3 regions of the Pantoea nemavictus genome follow, and region 1 is predicted to be linked to each of the others. Evidence: predicted binding sites of a transcription regulator. Region 1 holds the regulator's gene; each other region holds the start of a gene.
What was found. The regulator LexA, encoded in region 1, represses DNA repair genes until DNA is damaged. The targets are predictions, from matches to a motif close to TNCTGTATGTACATACAGNA.
Positions count from the first base shown of each region.

Region 2: umuD (translesion error-prone DNA polymerase V autoproteolytic subunit) is a predicted target of LexA. The motif match lies at 1,736-1,755, and genes of this name have one in related genera.
Region 3: WH298_RS18090 (metal-dependent hydrolase) is a predicted target of LexA. The motif match lies at 1,944-1,963, and genes of this name have one in related genera.

Region 1 covers NZ_JBBGZW010000001.1:2,453,729-2,457,007, forward strand. Annotated here, with positions in the region: gene plsB (glycerol-3-phosphate 1-O-acyltransferase PlsB) at 1-323, opposite strand, end outside; gene WH298_RS11185 (diacylglycerol kinase) at 450-818, shown strand; gene lexA (transcriptional repressor LexA) at 924-1,538, shown strand; gene dinF (MATE family efflux transporter DinF) at 1,675-2,997, shown strand; gene WH298_RS11200 (CsbD family protein) at 3,161-3,279, shown strand, end outside.
Region 2 covers NZ_JBBGZW010000001.1:3,870,556-3,873,834, reverse strand. Annotated here, with positions in the region: gene ycgZ (regulatory protein YcgZ) at 73-318, opposite strand; gene WH298_RS17850 (hypothetical protein) at 530-808, opposite strand; gene WH298_RS17845 (GNAT family N-acetyltransferase) at 1,090-1,602, shown strand; gene umuD (translesion error-prone DNA polymerase V autoproteolytic subunit) at 1,775-2,197, shown strand; gene umuC (translesion error-prone DNA polymerase V subunit UmuC) at 2,197-3,279, shown strand, end outside.
Region 3 covers NZ_JBBGZW010000001.1:3,921,613-3,924,891, reverse strand. Annotated here, with positions in the region: gene hxpB (hexitol phosphatase HxpB) at 1-75, shown strand, start outside; gene kduI (5-dehydro-4-deoxy-D-glucuronate isomerase) at 232-1,068, shown strand; gene kduD (2-dehydro-3-deoxy-D-gluconate 5-dehydrogenase KduD) at 1,082-1,843, shown strand; gene WH298_RS18090 (metal-dependent hydrolase) at 1,984-2,574, shown strand; gene WH298_RS18085 (L-cystine transporter) at 2,728-3,279, shown strand, end outside.

The sequences.
Region 1 (3,279 bases):
TAGTCGTGGAATAGCTTTACTGATTCCGGATTCGCCACGAAATAGGGAATAACGCGCGGGCCATCGTGAATAAACACGTGGCGCGGTAGCAAGGTGCCATCGATCTCCAGTGGAGCCAGCGGATCGGGCAGATCATGTTTCAGACATTGCGCCCGTAGCGTGAGAAGGTCAGCCTTTGAATCATAAGGCAAAACATACATCACTGGACGTGTCGGATCGATCCCGTGTTCAGAGACGGGATCGGTCGGAATGACCTTACTTTTTACCAAAATAGAGAGTGGTAAATTCAATAATTTGTAATAGAGTTTACGCCAACCTGACATAGACAACTTAAAGCCTCTTGTTAGCAAAGCGCGGCAAGCATACCAGAAAGCGCAGCGAAGATCTGTGGCTCTGCCACCTCCCACTGCCACACATTGACGTCAAAATAGTTCAAGGGTTCCATAAACATGGCAAATAACGTCACCGGTCTAGTAAGAATAGTGAAAGCAGCCGGTTATTCCTGGCAGGGCTTGCGTGCCGCATGGCAGCATGAAGCCGCATTTCGCCAGGAGGCGATTGCCGCGCTGGTGGCTATTATCGTGGCCTGTTGGCTGGATGTTGATGCCATTTCCCGCGTGTTAATGATTGGTTCGGTGGTACTTATCATCATTGTTGAAATCCTTAATAGCGCCATCGAAGCGGTGGTAGACCGCATCGGTCAGGAGCAGCATCCGTTAGCCGGGCGTGCCAAAGATATGGGATCGGCTGCCGTGTTGCTGACTATCTTACTGGCTCTGTTTGTCTGGATCGCGCTGCTCTGGACGCATTTGAGATAGGGATTCCAGATTCATCAATGCGCTGATTTTTCCCTCTGTTACGGTTTTCATTTCGCGAATACCTGTATATACTCACAGCGACTGTATAAACAACCAGGGGGCGGGATGAAAGCGCTAACTGCAAGGCAGCAACAGGTCTATGACCTGATTCGCGACCATATTAACCAGACGGGCATGCCGCCAACGCGTGCGGAAATTGCTGCGCAACTGGGTTTTCGCTCGCCCAATGCTGCTGAAGAGCATCTGAAAGCGCTGGCGCGAAAAGGCGTTATTGAAATTGTTTCCGGCGCATCGCGCGGGATACGCCTGCTGATGGAAGAAGAGCCGAGCGAAGGTTTGCCATTAATTGGCCGCGTCGCTGCTGGCGAGCCGCTGCTGGCACAAGAGCACATTGAAGCGCACTATCAGGTTGATGCCAACCTGTTCAAACCCAGCGCCGATTTCCTGCTACGCGTTAGCGGTATGTCGATGAAAGATATCGGCATTATGGATGGCGATCTGTTAGCGGTGCATAAAACTCAGGAAGTGCGTAACGGCCAGGTTGTGGTGGCGCGCATTGATGATGAAGTCACCGTGAAACGCTGGAAAAAGCAGGGCGCGATTGTCCATCTTCTGCCGGAAAATAACGATTTCCAGCCGATTATCGTTGATACCCGCGAGCAGTCACTGACCGTTGAAGGTTTGGCTGTGGGAATTGTGCGCAACGGCGAATGGCTCTGATCAATTTCTGATCCTCCCCAACTGCGGCGGCGTATGCTGCGCTGACCGCAGTCTGCTATTTTATTTCTCTGTGACATTTTCTGCGGCACTGTCGGGCGCATTATCACGCTGATACCGCAAACAACGGAATGCGCTGATGCAGCTGTTTTCCCCTTCAGATAAAGCACTCTGGCGGCTGGCGCTGCCAATGATCCTCTCCAACATCACCGTTCCGCTGCTGGGCGTGGTGGATACTGCAGTCATTGGTCATCTTGATAGCCCCATTTATCTCGCTGGCGTCGCCGTGGGTACCACGGCAACCAGTTTCATCTTCATGCTTCTGCTGTTTTTGCGAATGAGCACCACCGGACTGACCGCGCAGGCTTTTGGTGCGAATGATAAAAGCGCACTGGCGCGCGCCTTGACGCAACCGCTGCTCATCGCTTTAGTCTTCGGACTCTTGTTTATGCTGTTGCGCACGCCAGTAAGCAGTTTGGCGGCAGCACTGATGGGCGGCAGTCCGGAAGTGCAGCAGCAGGCGAAAATATTTATTGAGATTCGCTGGCTGAGTGCGCCGGCCACCTTGGCTAATTTGGTGATTCTTGGCTGGCTGCTGGGCGTGCAGTATGCGCGTGCGCCGATGGTGTTATTGATCGTCGGTAATCTGGTGAACATCCTGCTCGACCTGCTGTTTGTCCTCAAGCTGCACTGGGGCGTGGCGGGAGCGGCGGCGGCTACGGCGTTGGCCGAATATGTCACGCTGGGTGTGGGTTTGTGGATGGTAGCGCGGGTACTTAAATTGCGCGGTATCCACTTCACGCTGCTAAAAAATAGCTGGCGCGGTGATGCGGCGCGGTTGTTTCGCCTCAATCGCGACATTATGTTGCGTTCCCTTATGCTGCAAATCTGCTTCGCGTCGCTCACCATTCTCGGTGCGCGCATTGGCCCGGATGTCGTGGCGGTCAATGCGGTGCTGCTAATGTTCCTTACCTTTACTGCCTACGCATTAGATGGCTTTGCCTATGCGGTTGAAGCCTGTTCCGGTGAAGCGGTCGGCGCTAAAGATCGCAGCCGGTTATTGCTGATCTGGCACGCTGCTTGTCGACAAGCCTGTTTTGTGGCGGTGCTATTTGCGCTGATTTATGCCTTCACTGGCCCGCAGATTGTAGCGATGCTGACTTCACTGGAAGCACTACGCGACATGGCCGATCGCTACCTCATCTGGCAGGTGATACTGCCGCTGATTGGCGTCTGGTGTTATCTGCTGGATGGCATGTTTATCGGCGCGACGCGCGGACGAGAGATGCGAAACAGCATGGTAATAGCGGCTATTGGTTATGGCGTAGCGCTGTTGACGCTGCCGTGGCTCGGTAACCACGGTTTATGGTTGGCAGTAACGGTATTCCTGGCGTTACGTGGGCTAACACTGTGGCTAATCTGGCGGGGTCACTGGCAACGTGATAGCTGGTTTAACGCCTGATTAAGCGAAGCGTAACCTACAGATTAATCTGTAATTCTCTGCAAACTTCGAAGCGGCTACTACAATTACCTTATACGGCGCACATGAGTAGCGCGTTGTCTGGGTATATTGCCATATAGACAGGCGATATATCTATCTCACTCAGGATGAAGTGGAGGATTATATGAACAAAGACGAAGCGAGCGGAAACTGGAAGCAGTTTAAAGGGAAAATGAAGGAAAAGTGGGGCAAGCTTACGGATGATGATATGACCGTGATCGAAGGTAAACGCGATCAGCTTAT
Region 2 (3,279 bases), 1.4 Mb from region 1:
AGGTCATGCATGAAGCAGTGCGTTATCAGAGTAAAGTCTTATAGTTGTACAACCTGGACGTTAAACCTGCTCTCAGCTTTCGCGTTCGAATAACAAGCCGATCAGCTGATGATAGTGATGCTCTTCTTCCGCATTGGCGGCCAATTCGAGTCTGCGTAGCAGCTTGGTGCACAGTGATTTACGGTTGAGATTACGTCCTTCGCGTAAGATTTCAACCACGATCTGGCCCAGCGTTTCCTGCTGCGATGGCAGAGATGCTTTGCTGAAATAGTTGGCAATGGCCTCGACTGAACTCGGCGTGTATCCGTTCTGACGCATAATTGACCCCAATAAAGTAAAATGTTAGGTCACCCGACCTAAGGAAAGTTGTACAGGAAAATCTAAAGCTGTACAAAAAGCTTACTGAACTTATACGGTAGGATTTGTTGCAAAAAGTGCTAACTGGCGCGAATTAGGATAATTGGAAACCTTTTATTTCCAAATTCGTGAGCTCAGCGCCGAAAGGCATCGACGCATGAGCCACGTTTGATCAGCTATCGTCTGCATCCGCTGACGGCATTCTGACGCTACCTTCCTGACGACTCAGTCCGCGTAACGCTGAATGGGCACGATTATCGCTGCCTGCTGGTTGGCGGTGCGTCAGCAACCACTGTTGGGCGCTGGCGATACGCTGCTGTTGCTGCGCGTTTTTTGCTTTTTCAGCCATGCGTGCGAGTTCAGTGAGCAATGAAGAGACGTTAACTTCCTCACGGCGCACCAGCAGCGCATAGGCCGCTTCGCCGATAATTTTTGGTTGTGAATCTGACATCCTCTACCTCCTGAGAATATGGGCTTACGCTTGGTTCTCAGTGTTAACTATAGATCATCGGCGGTTCGCCTTGGCACGCGCGGCCTGCAACGACCCCGGTGCATTATCGATAGATTGCTAACCAGGGTAAAGACCGGCCATGCCGCCGCGCGAAATTGTTAACAGAAATCGCTGGTTATCTTGGGTTTTTGTTACTAACACGCTATGGTGAGTGCCCTTCAGCTGCCTATGCGGCGGCCGATGCAGTGGTCAATAACCAGAATTCAGCAAGGATATCGGGCATGGAGTTCACCATACGCAAAGCGCAGGCAGAGGATGCAGAGCTGCTGCATCAGCTGGGCCGCATGACCTACAGCGCGCATTTTAAACATATGTGGGTTTCCGCAGAAGAACTGGATGCCTTTATCGATAAAGAGTATGGCCTTGCGGAGCTCAACAGCAGCCTCGCGGCCCCGAATGAGAGCTGGCTGATCGCCGAGACGGACAAGCCGATTGGTTTTGCCAAAGTCACCTGGAACACGCCGGTACCCGATTCAGGCATGAGCGGCGCGCTGCTGAATAAGCTGTATCTCAATCCCGAAGAGACCGGCAAAAACTACGGCAGATGGATGTTCGAGAGCATCATCAATGAGGCGCGGGATAAGCGTGAAGGCTATTTGTGGCTGGAAGTATTAGGCGATAACGTCCGCGCGCGAAAATTCTATGAAGCCTTCGGCATGCAGCACATCAAAGATATTCCGTTTATCACCGCCTCGCAGCAGAGCACGCTGCAGATTCTGGGGATGATGATTTAAGCCGCATGTTGCACCCACGACTTGCGCCAGCACGAGCAAGTCGTGGACTTCCCTACAAAATAAATTTCCTTTGCTGCCAACCGCTTTACAAATCCTGCCCGCTTCTGACTTGATCAATCCCGTTAATCGATATTACTGTATACACATACAGTAATAATTTGAGATCGCAGCCATGCAGTTTTATCAGCCCGCGGAGATCCGCGCCATTTTAGCGTTACCCTTGTTCATTAGCCGCGTGCCCTGCGGCTTTCCGTCGCCAGCTCAGGACTACGTTGAACAACGCATCGATCTCAATAATTTCCTAGTCGAGCATCCCAGCTCAACCTACTTCATTCGGGTCAGCGGTGACTCGATGATCGACGGTGGGATTAATGAAGGTGACATGCTGGTTGTGGACAGCTCTCTTAAGCCCAAACACGGTGACATTGTGGTTGCCTCGCTTTCCGGTGAGTTCACCGTGAAACAGCTGATGTTGCAGCCTGAGCTGCACCTCAAACCGATGAATCCCGCCCATGCGATTATTGCTATTCCTGACGCTGATGAGTTCGAAGTCTTCGGCATCGTTAAACACGTGATTAAAACCATAGGCCGCTAATGTTCGCCTTAGTGGATGTGAACGCGTTTTACGCCAGCTGCGAAACGGTATTTCGCCCGGACCTGCGTGGTAAACCGATTGTGGTGCTGTCGAACAACGACGGCTGCATTATTTCCCTCAGCCGGGAAGCTAAAGCACTCGGCATCAAAATGGGTGCGCCCTACTTTAAACATCGCGAAGAGTTAATGCGCCACAAGGTGGTGGTGTTCTCATCGAATTATGCGCTGTATGGCGATATGTCGCGGCGCGTGATGGAGACGCTGGCGCTGATATCAACGCGCGTGGATGAGTACTCGATTGATGAGGCCTTTGTCGATGTCACTGGCATCGACGCTTGCATGACGTTTGACCAGTTAGGCCGTGACATTCGCGATCGCATCTATCAGGACACCCACTTGCGCGTGGGCGTCGGTATCGCGCCGACGAAAACGCTCGCCAAGCTGGCCAACTGGGCCGCTAAGCGCTGGACCAAAGCTGAGAATGTGATGGATCTTTCCCTGCCGCACCGCCAGCGTGAGTTGATGAAACTGGTCAAGGTTGAAGAGGTGTGGGGCGTTGGCCGACGCTTATCAAAAAAGCTCAATCTGATGGGCATTAATACCGCGCTGCAGCTCGCTGAAACCCCCACGGCACTGATCCGTAAACATTTCGGTGTAGTGCTGGAGCGCACGGTGCGTGAATTATGTGGCGAGGCTTGCCTGGCGTTTGAAGAGGTGATTCCCAATCGTCAAAATATTCTGTGCTCGCGCTCCTTTGGTGACCGCATCACCGAATATCATGACATGCGCGAAGCTATCGCTAATTACGCCGCACGTGCCGCAGAGAAACTACGCAGCGAGCGGCAATATTGTCGGCATATTGGCACTTTTATTCGCACCAGCCCGCACGATCCGCATCATCCCTATTACGCCAATGCGGCCAGTCAGACATTGATTACACCTACCGCAGACAGCCGTGACATTATTCAGGCAACGCTCAACTGTTTAGATCGCATCTGGATCCCCGGTAAGCGTTATATGAAAGGCGGCGTCATGCTGGGCGATTTCTTTAGCGATGGTGTCGCGCAGTTTGACCTGTTTGCC
Region 3 (3,279 bases), 1.5 Mb from region 1:
GATGCGCGCTGGTCACTGGCCAACGTCATTCTTACGGATCTTACCCAGCTCAGACCTGAACATCTGCACGGTTAATCGCAGCCCGCTCAACGCGGGCTTTATTATGCAAGTTGATCGATCACGCAAATAAATAAAACATCGTTTCATTTTTATTGAATTCATGTCTCATCCTGCCTAAGATGCCCGAAGACCCGCATCGGGACCATTCCTTTGACTCTTGAGAGGCCTGAGATGGACGTACGTCAAAGCATTCACAGCGATCATGCCAAATCCCTGGATACCACCGGTTTACGCCGCGAGTTTCTGATCGAAAAAATTTTCGACGCCGATAACTACACCCTGACTTACAGCCATATCGATCGCATCATCATCGGCGGCGTAATGCCGGTGCATAAAGCGGTGACCATCGGTCATGAAGTGGGTAAACAGTTGGGCGTCAGCTACTTCCTTGAGCGCCGCGAACTGGGTGTCATCAATATTGGTGGGCCAGGTGTAATTGAGGTAGACGGCAAAACCTGGGAAATTGGCCAGCAGGAAGCGCTGTACGTGGGACAAGGTGCACAGAGCGTCATTTTTCGCAGTAGCGATGCTCATCAGCCCGCGAAGTTTTACTACAACAGCGCGCCAGCACATATTCACTTCCCAGACAAGAAAATCACCCTCGACGAGGCCGTAAAAGCCACCTTAGGCGATGCCGCCACCTCCAATCGTCGCACCATCAATAAATTCATCGTGCCGGACGTGCTGCCGACCTGCCAACTGACAATGGGACTAACGCGTCTCGATGACGGCAATCTGTGGAATACCATGCCGTGCCACACCCACGAGCGGCGTATGGAGGTCTATTTCTACTTTGATATGGCCGATGACAGCGCCGTGTTTCATATGATGGGCCAGCCGCAGGAGACGCGTCATTTATTAGTACACAACGAACAGGCGGTGATTTCACCCAGCTGGTCAATTCATGCTGGCGTTGGAACGCAACGCTATACCTTTATCTGGGGCATGGTGGGTGAAAACCAGGTGTTCGATGACATGGATCACGTCAACATCAGCGCGCTGCGCTAACAAGGAGCGAAGCATGATACTCAACGCATTTAATCTTGAAGGCAAAATCGCGCTGGTGACTGGCTGTAATACCGGATTAGGCCAGGGCATGGCACTCGGGCTGGCGCAAGCGGGCTGTGACATCATTGGCGTCAATCGCGCGGGGCCAGATGATACCCAGGCCAAAGTCGAGGCGTTAGGCCGTCGCTTCTGGTCAATTCAGGCCGATCTCACTAAACCCGCCGTCGTGCCACAGATTGTGCAACAGGCTGTCTCACAGGCCGGCCGTATCGACATTCTGGTCAATAATGCCGGCATTATTCGCCGCGAAGACGCACTTAATTTCAGTGAGCAGGATTGGGACGATGTGATGAACATCAATAGCAAAAGCCTGTTCTTCTTGTCGCAGCAGGTGGCACGGCAGTTTATCGCGCAAGGCAACGGCGGCAAGATCATCAACATCGCCTCCATGCTCTCGTTCCAGGGCGGGATTCGCGTACCGTCTTATACCGCCTCGAAAAGTGCGGTCATGGGATTAACCCGCCTGATGGCCAACGAGTGGGCGAAACACGGCATTAACGTCAATGCCATCGCGCCGGGCTACATGGCAACTAACAACACCGAACAGCTGCGCAGTGACGAATCGCGCAACGAGGAGATTCTCGGCCGCATTCCATCAGGTCGCTGGGGCATGCCGGACGATATGATGGGTCCCATCGTGTTCCTCGCCTCCAGCGCCTCGGATTATGTCCAGGGTTACACTTTAGCCGTCGATGGCGGATGGTTAGCACGCTAAGCTAACCCGTTCTTTTCCCGCGTCATTGTGGCGCGGGAATGCCAAAATTATTAACGCTTCGTTACAGCGTCACCATTCTCATTCACTGGATAAATCCCTATACTGGATGCATCGACAGTTTTATGCAGCCAGGTTTTATCATGACGGCCGAAGGCCATATTATCTTTGCCATTGCCAGCGCCATTTTTGCCAAGCGCGCGGAACTGACGCCAGTGATGGCCAGCGCCGATTGGTGGCATTTAGTGCCTGCTGCGCTTCTCACCTGCCTGCTGCCCGATATCGATCACCCGAAATCCGTATTAGGCCAGCGGCTGAGGTGGCTATCGCATCCGATTGCCCGCGCTTTTGGCCATCGCGGTTTTACCCACAGTTTGCTGGCCGTGGCGCTCAGCTTATGGCTATTTCAAATCAATGTGCCCGCCGACTGGTTTCTCCCCGCCGATGTGCTGCAGGGGATGACGCTGGGTTATCTCAGCCATATCGTCGCCGACATGCTAACGCCAGCGGGCGTACCTTTGTTATGGCCCTGCCGCTGGCGCTTCCGTTTACCGATACTGAATAGCCAGAAAGGTAACCAATTTGAGCGTGCGCTTTGCCTGGCATTAGTCGGCTATGCCCTGTGGTTCCCACCCGGGCTGCCCTCTTTTGGTGCTAATGGTTGGCCGGAACAGCTGTTTAATACGCTACAAAATGGCGTCGGTCGGCTGGTTAATGGTCAAAACGGTCAATAACCCGACAATTCAAGCGATAAAGTTATAAAACATTCTTTTTGGGTATAAGCCCGCTCCGCACTGAACTGATAACATTCCCAATATTCCCTAACGGGGATTTACTGTTTTCTGCGCCATCATAATCTGATGGCGCAGCACCTTCTGGAGTTGAGCATGGATATTCCCCTAATTATTAACATCGTGGCGTTTGTCGCGCTGCTGATTCTGCTGAATCGCATTGGTAATCAAAGCTGGAGCCTGTCAAAGCGCGTATTGACCGGTTTGGTATTGGGCGTGGCTTTCGGTCTGGCGCTGCAAACCATTTACGGCGAAAACAGCGCCACGGTAAAAGCATCGATTGGCTGGTTCAACATCGTCGGTAACGGCTACGTTCAACTGCTGCAAATGATTGTGATGCCGCTGGTGTTCGCCTCTATCCTGAGTGCGGTAGCGCGTCTGCATAATGCATCGTCGTTGGGCAAAATCAGCGTACTGACCATTGGCGTGCTGTTGTTCACCACAGCGATTTCTGCGCTGGTCGGCGTGATGGTGACCGGCTTGTTTGGCCTGAGTGCTGAAGGTTTGGTACAAGGCGCGCAGGAAACTGCTCGTCTGAGTGCGATTCAAAGCAACTATGTGGGCAAAGTGGCCGACCTCAGCACGCCACAGCTGCTGCTGTCATTCATCCCGAAAAACCCGTTTGCCGATATGGCCGGTGCCAATCCA